Regions from separate parts of the Vibrio agarivorans genome, predicted to be linked through region 1. Evidence: predicted binding sites of a transcription regulator. Region 1 holds the regulator's gene; each other region holds the start of a gene.

Region 1 (3,193 bases):
AAAATTCTAACCACAACCTCGCCAAAGTCACTTTGGTGCGCTAAGGTTAAGCTTCCAAAAATCATAACTATTAAATAGACAGGTAAGTCATGTCAGCCAAGCATCCGATTATCGCGGTGACCGGCTCCTCTGGTGCAGGAACCACCACAACGTCAGAAGCCTTTAGAAAGATGTTCAATATGATGAACGTCAAATCCGCCTGGGTGGAAGGAGATAGCTTCCACCGCTTTACCCGTCCTGAGATGGACGTGGAGATTCGCAAAGCACGCGAGCAAGGCAAACACATCAGCTACTTCGGCCCACAAGCCAACGACTTCTCTGCACTAGAGCAGTTTTTTGCTCGCTATGGCGAAGAGGGGCAAGGGGAAGTGCGTCGCTATCTACATACCTTTGATGAAGCGGTGCCTTACAACCAAATGCCTGGAACCTTCACTCCATGGCAACAACTGCCCGAAGATACCGATGTACTGTTCTATGAGGGCCTGCATGGCGGCGTAGTCGATGGTGAAGTCAACGTCTCTAAACACGTCGATTTTCTGATTGGCATGGTGCCTATCGTTAACTTAGAGTGGATTCAAAAGTTTGTCCGCGACACTCGTGACCGTGGACACTCACGCGAAGCAGTGATGGATTCTATCGTCCGCTCAATGGATGACTACCTAAACTACATCACTCCGCAGTTTTCACGCACCCATATCAACTTTCAGCGTGTCCCTACCGTCGACACTTCCAACCCGCTAAATGCGAAAGGCATCCCAAGTCTGGACGAGAGTTTTGTGGTGATTCGTCTGCGCGGGATCAAAAATGTCGACTTCCCTTATCTGCTAGCGATGATTGACGGCTCATTTATGTCGCGCCACAACACACTTGTTGTGCCCGGGGGTAAGATGAGTTTTGCGATGGAATTGATTGTCAGACCCATCTTACAGCAGCTTATAGAAACTGGGAAAATAGGTTAATTGCGACCAATAACCAGACAACCTTGTCAGTACGTGATCAGGTGCACAGAATCTGAGTAATTATCGGTCATCTTACCCCGTTAAAATCAAGAAATCGCACAAGAAACGCGTTACTATCTTGTCTGAATTACGAGATAGCTTGCAGCAAGTGTCTTCAGCACTTATGCTACTAAGCCTAGTTAAGCTTAGCGCAATAAGGAAAGCAGCAAGCGAACCCTGCAGAGGAAGATATATTTATGGTTCTAGGTAAACCTCAAACCGATCCAACGTTAGAGTGGTTTCTTTCACACTGTCATATTCATAAGTACCCATCAAAAAGCACGCTGATTCACGCTGGTGAAAAAGCGGAAACCTTGTACTACATCGTAAAAGGTTCTGTTGCGGTTCTTATTAAAGACGAAGAAGGTAAGGAAATGATCCTTTCTTACCTAAACCAAGGTGATTTCATTGGTGAGCTAGGTCTTTTTGAAGAAGACCAAGAGCGTACTGCTTGGGTACGTGCAAAATCGCCATGTGAAGTTGCTGAGATTTCATTCAAGAAGTTCCGTCAACTTATCCAAGTTAACCCAGATATCCTAATGCGCCTTTCAGCGCAGATGGCAAGCCGCCTACAAGTGACTAGCCAAAAAGTGGGTGACTTAGCATTCCTTGACGTAACAGGTCGCATCGCTCAGACGCTACTAAACCTAGCGAAACAGCCAGACGCAATGACACACCCAGACGGCATGCAAATCAAGATCACTCGTCAAGAGATCGGTCAGATTGTTGGTTGTTCACGTGAAACCGTTGGCCGTATCTTGAAGATGCTTGAAGAGCAGAACCTAATTTCTGCACACGGTAAAACTATCGTGGTTTACGGCACTCGTTAATTCTCAATGGCTCTCAACGAGTCCGTGTGAATTTTCAGTAAGCTGATTAAATTGAAAAAAACACCAAACCTCCGTTTGGTGTTTTTTTATGTCTTGCCTATTTAAGGTATTAGAGACTACTGGTTAGTACTCTCAAAGATTTTGTCCGCCGACGCTGCGACAAATCCGCGATACAGTGAACCATCGCGGGTCGGATAGCGCTTGGCAAACTCATAAAAACCGCCCGGAATGTGCTGCTCTCCATCACTGAATTGGACGAGTACTTTGTCGGCCATAGTCGATGATTGCTCTAGTAACACCTCGGGAGTGCCTTTCACTTCCCCACCCGATTCATTGATAACAAAACCCGTCTGCCTCAGCCGAGCATTTACGTCAACGACCTCTGCAAACGCATTGAGTTGATTCACGCTGACCGTAAAGTGATTGGCACCATAGCCGTGCGCCGCGAGCCAAGAGGCATACTCACTCTCTTGCGCCAATTGTTGATACTCTTGATATGAGATGTCCCACAAGCGACCCGCAAAGAGAAACTCCGGCGTTAATAGCTTATTGGCATCCAGTTGGGCAACAAGGCGTGCGACGATCGATTGAAGCTGTATTGAACACTCTTCAACTTTCAACTCACTGATAAACACCTTCGGCTGGTTAGGATCGGGATGTTCATAATGCTTCGCTAACAGCTTTTTGCTCTCAAAAACATAATCACCTCCTTCTTGATAACCTAAAGCCAGAAATGGCTTGGCTAAGGTCTCAATACCCAGTGGCTCTATATTAAAGGTCCTCAAAGCAATATGGTCATTAATCAGTGGCTTGTCCTCCTCTAGTATCTGATGTACTTGCTCAGCAGAGGGGCACAAGCGATGAATATAGTCTTGCCACATTCGCGCAAACAGTGTGTCGACGGTGAAAGTTGGGGTCATACTCTCTCCTTGCTTTGTCTTTGAAAAAGAGGGAAAAGGTGGGTAGCTCTCGAGCTACCCTCAGCTTGTGACGAGAAAAATGATTATAGTTTTAACCCAGGGCTTAATGTCGCTGGCAGTAAAGGCTCACTGCCTTCCATCGATGCCATCGGATAGGCACAATAATCTGCAGCATAGAAGGCGCTTGGACGTAAGTTGCCAGAAGCTCCCGGGCCACCAAAAGGTGCGTCTCCGCTTGCTCCTGTCAATTGGCGGTTGCGATTGACAATGCCCGCTCGAATGTTATCGACAAAGTATGCCCACTCGTCATCATCGGTTGAGATTAAGCCGGCCGATAAGCCATAACGAGTGTCATTCGCTAACGCCACGGCTTGTTCCAATCCTTGATAACGAATCACCTGCAATAGTGGGCCAAAGTACTCTTCGTCTGGTAAGGCACTGATGT
Region 2 (3,193 bases), 200 kb from region 1:
TCTTTACCAACTAGTGCTTCAGCGATTGCGCCGTTTACAGCTTCAACTGCTTTAAGAACACCTTTACCTAGGAAACGTGCTTTGTCACCGTCACGTAGCTCAAGAGCTTCGCGAGAACCAGTAGATGCGCCAGATGGAGCTGCCGCCATACCTACGAAACCGCCTTCTAGGTGTACTTCAGCTTCTACAGTTGGGTTACCACGTGAGTCGATGATTTCACGACCTAGAACTTTAACGATCTTAGACATTAATGTTTCCTCTCGTTTTAAATTAAATGTCAAACTAAAAGGCAACAGCAAATCCCGCTGTCGCCTGTGTCCTTTTTAATTACTTCTCAAATTCACCGCGCTGGTTTTGACCAGCAGCTTTTACGAAGCCAGCGAATAGCGGATGACCATCGCGAGGCGTCGAGGTAAATTCTGGGTGGAACTGAGCTGCCACAAACCATGGGTGATCTGGGTTCTCAATCATTTCCACTAGTTTCTTGTCTGCTGACAGACCAGAAACTTTAAGACCTGCTTTTTCAATCTGTGGACGAAGTAGGTTGTTCACTTCGTAACGGTGACGGTGACGCTCATGAATCGTTGCGCTACCGTAAAGCTCACGAGCTTTGGTACCTTTTTCTAGGTGACAAAGCTGTGAACCTAGACGCATTGTACCACCTAGATCAGAGGTTTCTGTACGCTCTTCAACTTTACCTTCGCCGTCGACCCACTCAGTGATCAAGCCTACCACAGGGTACTTGGTCTCTTTGTTAAATTCTGTTGAATGCGCGCCTTCAAGACCCGCAACATTGCGTGCGTACTCGATAAGAGCAACTTGCATACCTAGACAGATGCCAAGGTACGGTACTTTGTTTTCACGAGCGTATTTCGCTGCAAGGATCTTACCTTCAACACCACGGTCACCAAAGCCACCCGGTACAAGGATAGCGTCTAGGCCAGCTAGCGCTTCATCACCTTTGCTCTCTACGTCTTGTGAATCAACGTACTTGATATTCACACTTAAACGGTTCTTAAGACCCGCGTGCTTCAGAGCTTCGTTGACTGATTTGTATGCATCTGGCAGTTCAATGTACTTACCGACCATACCAATCGTTACTTCACCCGTTGGGTTCGCTTCTTCATAGATCACTTGCTCCCACTCAGAAAGATCTGCTTCTGGTGCAGTGATGCCAAAACGTGTACAAACTAGGTCGTCTAGACCTTGAGATTTAATTAGTTGAGGGATCTTGTAGATAGAATCTACGTCCTTCATTGAGATTACCGCTTTCTCAGACACGTTACAGAACAGAGCGATCTTCTTACGCTCGTTTGCAGGGATCATACGATCAGAGCGGCAAACTAGAATATCTGGTTGGATACCGATAGACAGAAGCTCTTTTACAGAGTGCTGTGTCGGTTTCGTTTTAACTTCACCTGCTGCTGCTAGGTAAGGAACCAGTGTAAGGTGCATAAACATTGCACGCTCACGACCTAGCTCTACAGCAAGCTGACGAATCGCTTCCATAAATGGCAGTGACTCGATATCGCCCACAGTACCACCAACCTCAACGATAGCCACGTCGTGACCTTCAGAGCCTGCGATTACGCGGTCTTTGATTGAGTTAGTGATGTGAGGGATTACCTGAATAGTTGCACCTAGGTAATCACCGCGACGTTCTTTCGCTAAAACGTCAGAGTAAACACGACCTGCAGTGAAGTTGTTACGCTTGGTCATCTTGGTGCGAATGAATCGCTCATAGTGACCAAGGTCAAGGTCAGTTTCAGCGCCATCTTCCGTAACGAACACTTCACCATGTTGAGTAGGGCTCATTGTGCCTGGGTCAACGTTGATGTAAGGGTCAAGCTTCATCATAGTCACTTTAAGACCACGAGCTTCTAAAATAGCCGCAAGCGATGCTGCTGCAATACCTTTACCTAGAGAGGATACAACCCCGCCAGTAACAAAAATGTAATTTGTCGTCATGTTTAACCTGAAATTGGTTGAATGAGGGAAATGGAATTCATCTGGACGGGACGAAAATATACCAGAAGACCCTAACCGCCACAACGTGAAATCTATCACACTGCAATTTTAAATTTTTTGCTTCAAATCAAACTCGCGCACCGAGCTGCTTTAACAGTGCCTTGATTGCGTCTTATTCTCGACTTTGATTCTTTACCTCAACCCAAAACGCTTCAAGTTCATCCAGGTTGTAGTCTTGCAATGACTTACCCCGTTTATTCGCCATTATTTCAACGCCCTTAAATCGCTCGATGAACTTACGATTTGCCTTGCCTAACGCCACCTCTGGGTTGGTATCCAAATGGCGCGCTAAGTTAACAACAGCAAACATCAAATCACCCAGCTCTAACTCAATCTTTTCAGGCTCTGGGGTAACTTGCAGCGCCTCTTCCATCACCTCGTTAATCTCTTCCTGAACCTTATCGACAACAGGCCCTAGCGAATTCCAATCAAACCCAACTTTCGCACATTTCTTCTGAATCTTTGTAGCACACAAAAGAGCCGGTAGAGAAGCTGGTATTGAGTCTAGAATACTTTGTTCTGATTTGCCTACTTGCGCTTTCTCTTTTGCCTTTTCGGCCTCCCAGTTGGCATTAATTTCTTCATCTGAAACAAATTCAGCATCAGAAAAAACGTGCGGGTGGCGTCGTGTGAGTTTCTCATTCACCCCCTCCACTACATCAGAGAAATCAAAAAGTCCCTGCTCTTTTGCCATCTGGCTATAGAAGATCACTTGAAACAGTAGATCCCCTAACTCTTCTTTTAGGTTTGACCAATCACGGTTATGAATCGCATCCACCACTTCATAAGTCTCTTCGATGGTATGCGGTACAATGGTGTCAAAAGTTTGTTTAATGTCCCACGGGCAACCATCTTGTGGATGACGCAACGTTGCCATGATGGTTTCAAGCTGTTCAATTGGGTGACTCATTGTTCTTTTCCTCTAAAGAAAAAGGTGAGCAGCGCTGCTACTCACCTTCTAGATTGCTTCTGTTATTCATGAGAATAGCAGGCTTATCCTAAGCGTTTTACTGACATGACGTCTTTAATCTGCTCGACACGTTTTGTTACTCGTGACAGTACCTCAACGTTGGTCACTTCAAGATCAAAGTCCATGATCGACATTTGACTGCGATAGTCGACCCGGCTCTTCATGCTATTGATCTTAATTTTCTCATTGGCAAAC
Region 3 (3,193 bases), 1.3 Mb from region 1:
GCACGATCAGTTCTGCTTGATTTGGGTAATCAAATGGTGAAGCCAGGGCAAGAAACTTAACCCCATCTTCCGCACGCTCGCTGATCCCCGCTTGGCGGCAAAAATAGCTGAACTGATTTAATGCTCGTAGTGTAGCTGACGTTACAACGGCACCAATGCAGCGACTCCATATTTGTTGATCCAGTTGCCAGCCAACCTCGAGCGGAGACACGGAAACGACAAAATCCCCCTCACGCTCTTTACTCACTTCTAGCCAACGAGCCAGTGGAGCGCCTTTTTCTCTTTTAGGCTCAGCCATCAGGTTCCAAACTTGGGCCAAGTTGTCACAACGTTGGATATAGAAGCCTAGCTCTGCAAGGGCAGGCTCGGCAAGGCGAGAAGAAAGCTCCCCCTCTTTAACACGCTCAGAAATAAGGTCAGCAATTTTAGCTGTACATTGTGCAAGCTTTTGTGTGCTGGTTTTTAATCCTTTTGCTTCTTCAAACAACCACTCCGGCAAGTCGCCATCTTCAAAGCGGTAGATTCCCTCATCAAAGTGTTCAGGGTTAAACTGGTTAGTCATTTGGGTGAGCGTCGGAACAATCACCTGAATCGCTTCTTGTAGATCATTTTGGAAACGACTTGCACGCTTCACATCGGCCAGGCTAGCGTGTTTTGAGATAACTTGATTAAGACGCTCAAGCCAAGTTGCAGCTCCTTTTAAGCTCGCCGCTGCAGAAGAGTGTTCACGTGCGACATGCGGTAAATGATGTGCTTCATCAAAAACATAAATAGTGTTTTCAGGCTCAGGAAGAATGACACCGCCGCCTAGATCTGCATCTGCCATAACTAAGCTGTGGTTGGCAATTATTACATCGGCGCGATCAAGATCCGATCTTGCTTTTGAAAACGGGCAGCCACGATGTGCTGGCAAACTGTTATTACAAGAGTGTTTATCACTAACAATGAGCTGCCAAATATCGTCTTTAATTGGCTTTGGCCAGCTATCTCTATCTCCGTCCCATTTGCCATCTGATAGGGCTTTATAAAGACGTTCTAGCAACTCAATATCTTTCGCTTTGGGTTTGCTGTCGAACATTGCCACTTGGCCACCGTCTTCACCACTCGCGGCAGCGAGTTTCTCCGCACAGCAATACCTTTGACGACCTTTTGCCAGTCGAAACTCGAAATCAAGATCGGTGATTCGTCGATATAGCGGCAAGTCTTTATCAATCAACTGCTCTTGCAGGGCAACGGTTGCGGTAGAAATGACCACCTTGCGGTTGTTTAACACGGCCACTGGAATTGACGCCATCAAATACGAAAGAGACTTACCGATTCCAGTGCCAGCTTCAGCCACAATCATACGAGTAGATTTGTGGTATTCGCCACAAAGTGATTTAGCAATCTCAGCAACCAAGTAGTTTTGCGAGCGTCTAGGAACAAAATTATCGAGCTGAGCCTGTAGATTTTGATAACTGGTACGAATGGATTTTTGAATGTTTGGAGTCAGCATATTTTGCCCTATTTGATCAACCCGCCGAGTCTAGCACATCTCTCTGCAGATTCGATAATGAACAAAATGGATGACTTTTTACTAAATAAGTGACCAGTGTCACAAAAATAGAGTGAACCTTTCACTGAGAAACATTTGGGATGCGTGTTGAGTTATTAAATGTTGCAGGAATATTAACTTTCAGTTTTATGTATTATAAAAATGCGCAATGTTAGTTGCTTGTTAGGGTTTTAAGCTAAAAATTATATAAATTACAGGATTAGCATTTACTAAATTAAATCTGCTAGTTTTCTCGTAAAATCAAGCGTCACGCCTTTAAGTTACTGTTTTTATTTGAATTTTAGTTTTTATTATGTTGCCTTTTATATGATTTGACATGCGAGATATTCTTTTGCAATCTAAATCCCGTCATTTACTCGGTGACGACATCGGACCAATAGAGTTTGAGTTGTCATCAAAAAAACTAAAAAGGGAACCTGGATTCGGTATCCCTAATCTAAGAAAAGGCAGTGGAAATTATGAAAAAGACGCTATTAGCTCTAGTGGTTGCAGCGGCAGCTACTTCTGTGAATGCAGCAGAGATTTATAAGTCAGAAGATGGATCTGTTAACTTTTATGGTCAACTTCGTACAGAATTGAAATTTTCTGAGGATTCGGATGGCGACTGGAATGAAGACCTAAGCTCAGGTTCTTCGCGTATGGGTATTGACGGAAGTTACGCACTTACTGATTCTCTTGATGTATTAGGTTTGGTTGAAGTCGGTGTTCGAGACAACACTGATGTAAACGTTCGTCAGCACATATTTGGCTTTTCTGGTGATTTCGGTACTATCAAGTTGGGTAAACAATGGACAACATCTGATGATGTTTATGGTGCTGATTACTCATATTTCTACGGCGGTTCAGCATTACGTTATTCAACACTTAACGGTGCTTTACATGATTCTCAGATAAAATATGCTTACGATGCAGAGCAGTTTTGGCTAAAAGCCGGCTGGGGTCTCAACGAAGGTGAGTCGAACCAAGATCTTTATGAATTATTCGTAGGTACGTCTTTCGATGCTCTAGACTTGCACGCAGGTGTTGGTTTGAATAAAGATTACGCATTTGGTGAAGACGATGATGCTGGAGTCGACGGAGCAGAAGTTGAGAACCTATTCTTCGAACTGACTGCAGAGTACAACATTGGCGATCACCTAATTGGTTTCACATATTACAATGCTGAACTTTCAAACGGTAATGGTTCAGAGAAAATCAAAGAAAATGGTTACTCACTCGCTGGCATCTATCAAGCAACAGCAAAAACAGCGTTGTATGCTGGTTATGAATTCACAGATCAAGAGTCTTCAGGCTTTGCAATGAATTACGATGAAGATGGTACTGTGATCTATGTGGGTGTAGAGCACAAGTTTAATAGTTGGTCTCGTGTATATGCTGAATACGGCTACGGTGACGGTACAACGTTAGGTTACTCGAACAAAGGATCTGACCAAGAAGTTGAAGCACAAGTTGCTGATAGTGAGAGTAACTTCGGTATCGGTGCACGTTTTTACTGGTAATCAATCTGTTTGACTACTTCCCAAAGCCCAGCGTAAGCTGGGCTTTTCTGTTCTTGAGGGATTATAATGAAAATACAAGCAGTTACATTTGCTACCACACTTTTAGTGAGTGCTTCCTCACTGGCCGCTTCTCTATCAG
Region 4 (3,193 bases), 930 kb from region 1:
TGAAGCCAAAGCAGCTCGATGCCACGGTGATCACGCCAGTCTTTAAGGACTGTAAGAACGGTCAATACAAAGTAATTAGTTTTTATGCCAAGAAGGCACGTGGCATGATGGCGCGCTATATTATTGATAATAAAGTTGACTCAATTGAAGCATTAACGCAGTTTGATGTCGCAGGTTACTACTTCAGTGAAGAAGAGAGCAGTGACAAAGAGTTGGTGTTTAAACGCGAAGAGCAGTAATACTCAACACAACTCGCTGACAAAAAGGTGAACGCTATGTGGCAATGGTTGAAGAAGTGGCTGGGCAAATACGATCGTTGGTGCGCATCGATGGGATTAACCCCAGAAAATAAACGCAGCTGTGTGCCACATAGGAAAGATCCTGCCCATGACGAGTGAGGCGCCCCTGTTTGACACCCATTGTCACTTTGATTTTGACGTATTTGCCGACGATTTTGATGCGCAGTTACGTCAGGCGGTAGAGGTTGGGGTTAAACGAATACTGATCCCTGCGATTGGTGAAGAGAATTGGCACAGACTTGAGCTGCTCTCCGCGCATCACAACGAGATCGACTGGGCACTCGGTTGTCACCCATATTTTCTTAATCAAAACACCACACAGCAGGTTGATGACCTGATCGCCTATTATCACCAAACCTCAGTCAAACCTATCGCGATAGGCGAGTGTGGCCTCGATGCTTTAGTGAGTGTTGAGTTGGGTTTGCAACAACAAATTCTTCAACAGCATATTCAGGTAGCTAACGAACTTGGCCTTCCGGTTCTGTTGCACTGCCGCAAGGCGTATAACGATCTGTTGCGCAATCTAAAGCAATTTCCCATTCACAATGGTGGTGTGTTACATGGCTTTTCTGGCAGCTATCAGCAAGCGATGCAATTGTTAGAAAAAGGTATATTGATTGGCGTAGGTGGAGTAATTACTTATCCTAGGGCGAATAAAACCCGCAATGCAATCAGACGGTTACCTCTTGAAGGTATTTTGCTTGAAACTGACGCACCTGACATGCCACTTAATCATTTTCAGGGTCAGCCTAACCATCCTAAACGATTACCTGTGATCCTCAGCACACTTTCAGAGCTTAAGCAAATCGAAAGGCAAACGATTGCGCAAAAAATCTGGCAAAATTCCATTTCTCTGTTTTGAAAATGTGAATTTTCTCGAAATATTCTGTATCGACAGAATGCTCATTTAAACGTTTGCGTGATCTGTGTCACAATATTGAGTGAGTGTGTCATGAATCTTCTCAGAAAGTGTGAGGGTGGCATTACTTTATACCTTCAGGGATGAGTATAATTGCCCCGCTTTTGAGCTTCATTATCTAATACGCCTAATAAATAACCTATAAGGAAATCATAAACTATGAGCCTGTTTATGAGCCTGGTTGGTATGGCAGTGCTACTTGGCATCGCGCTACTACTGTCTGACAACCGCAAAGCTATTAATCTACGAACTGTTGGTGGCGCTTTCGCTATCCAATTCCTAATCGGTGGTTTCGTTCTTTACGTACCTTGGGGTCGTGACCTACTTGCTGGTTTCTCAGCAGGTGTACAGAACGTTATTGACTACGGTAAAGACGGTACAGGTTTCCTATTCGGTAGCCTAGTTAACTTCTCTGTTGACGGTATCGGTTTCATCTTTGCTTTCCAAGTACTACCAACACTAATCTTCTTCTCTGCACTTATTTCTGTACTTTACTACGTAGGTATCATGCAGTGGGTCATCAAAGTTCTTGGTGGTGGTCTACAAAAAGCACTAGGTACCTCACGTGCGGAATCTATGTCTGCAGCAGCAAACATTTTCGTTGGTCAAACTGAAGCACCTCTTGTTGTACGTCCATTCGTACCGCGTATGACTCAATCTGAGCTATTCGCTGTAATGTGTGGTGGTCTTGCTTCTGTTGCTGGTGGTGTACTAGCAGGTTACGCTTCTATGGGTGTACCTCTAGAGTACCTAGTTGCAGCATCATTCATGGCAGCACCTGGTGGTCTACTATTCGCTAAGATCATCAAACCTGAAACTGACACGCCAAATGACGATCTAGGCGATGACATCGACGGCGGCGAAGACAAGCCTGCTAACGTTATCGACGCTGCAGCTGGCGGTGCGTCTGTTGGTCTACAACTTGCGTTAAACGTTGGTGCAATGCTACTAGCATTCATCGGTCTAATCGCTCTAATTAACGGCATCCTTGGTGGCGTTGGTGGTTGGTTCGGTATGGAACACCTAACGCTAGAGCTTCTTCTAGGTTGGATTTTTGCTCCACTAGCATTCCTTATCGGTGTGCCATGGGAAGAAGCAACAATCGCTGGTTCTTTCATCGGTCAGAAGACGGTTGTAAACGAATTCGTAGCATACCTAAACTTTGTACCATACGTTGGTGAAAATGCTCAAGTAGTCGCTGCAACTGGTCAAGTTATGTCTGAGAAGACTCAAGCGATCATCGCATTTGCACTATGTGGTTTCGCTAACCTATCTTCTATTGCGATTCTACTCGGTGGTCTAGGTAGCCTAGCTCCTAACCGTCGCCACGACATCGCTCGTATGGGTGTTAAAGCTGTTATTGCTGGTACGCTATCTAACTTGATGGCAGCAACCATTGCTGGCTTCTTCCTATCTTTCTAATCAAGTAGAGATAGATTATATAGACGCCATTTAAATATCGCCCCGTAGCATTAGCGTGCTGCGGGGCTTTTTTGTTTATGGGGTCTAGACACTGAGTTTAGGTGGGGGTAAACCACAAAAATGACGTGTGTATTAGTTAAACGTTTGCGTCCTGAGGCCTTATACGAAAAGGCTTCAGCTCAAATGGTTTAAGTGATATTTTTTTGAGATACAAACCGTTTGCTTTTTACGTCAAACTACAGTCGAGCAACAAAACTCTATACTCTATGAGTATGGAAACAAACAGGTGATACAAATGAACGAAATTATCCTTGCTACCGTTGCTGGATTTGTTGTGGGAGTACTCTTTACAGCGATTAAACTGCCTATTCCTGCTCCACCAGTGCTTTCTGGTGTGATGGGGATCGTCGGGGTTTATCTTGGCGGTATCTCATACCAATGGATCGTGGAACGATTCTTTGGCTAAACAGACACAGCAATCTTAGATTGTAGTGCCACACAGAAAGCAAACATGCCCTGTGCGGTGAAAAGGAAATCAATTGGTGAACACAGA

What was found. The regulator CRP, encoded in region 1, controls carbon source genes, mostly activating them, when cyclic AMP is high. The targets are predictions, from matches to a motif close to TGTGANNNNNNTCACA.
Region 2: a site for CRP is predicted at 2,053-2,068, ahead of pyrG (CTP synthase). Genes of this name have one in related genera too.
Region 3: a site for CRP is predicted at 1,584-1,599, ahead of dinG (ATP-dependent DNA helicase DinG). Genes of this name have one in related genera too.
Region 4: a site for CRP is predicted at 1,218-1,233, ahead of QWZ05_RS15835 (NupC/NupG family nucleoside CNT transporter). Genes of this name have one in related genera too.

Annotation. Positions count from the first base shown of each region.
Region 1 is NZ_JAUFQF010000004.1:657,103-660,295, forward strand. It holds gene QWZ05_RS11540 (YheU family protein) at 1-10, shown strand, start outside; gene QWZ05_RS11545 (phosphoribulokinase) at 90-959, shown strand; gene crp (cAMP-activated global transcriptional regulator CRP) at 1,196-1,828, shown strand; gene QWZ05_RS11555 (DUF1338 domain-containing protein) at 1,945-2,748, opposite strand; gene astD (succinylglutamate-semialdehyde dehydrogenase) at 2,832-3,193, opposite strand, start outside.
Region 2 is NZ_JAUFQF010000004.1:461,835-465,027, forward strand. It holds gene eno (phosphopyruvate hydratase) at 1-248, opposite strand, end outside; gene pyrG (CTP synthase) at 328-1,968, opposite strand; gene mazG (nucleoside triphosphate pyrophosphohydrolase) at 2,141-2,938, opposite strand; gene relA (GTP diphosphokinase) at 3,022-3,193, opposite strand, start outside.
Region 3 is NZ_JAUFQF010000004.1:1,997,111-2,000,303, forward strand. It holds gene dinG (ATP-dependent DNA helicase DinG) at 1-1,495, opposite strand, end outside; gene QWZ05_RS17790 (porin) at 2,014-3,054, shown strand; gene QWZ05_RS17795 (YccT family protein) at 3,121-3,193, shown strand, end outside.
Region 4 is NZ_JAUFQF010000004.1:1,589,669-1,592,861, forward strand. It holds gene yaaA (peroxide stress protein YaaA) at 1-239, shown strand, start outside; gene QWZ05_RS22420 (DUF5363 family protein) at 330-398, shown strand; gene QWZ05_RS15830 (TatD family hydrolase) at 388-1,161, shown strand; gene QWZ05_RS15835 (NupC/NupG family nucleoside CNT transporter) at 1,378-2,640, shown strand; gene QWZ05_RS15840 (XapX domain-containing protein) at 2,936-3,106, shown strand.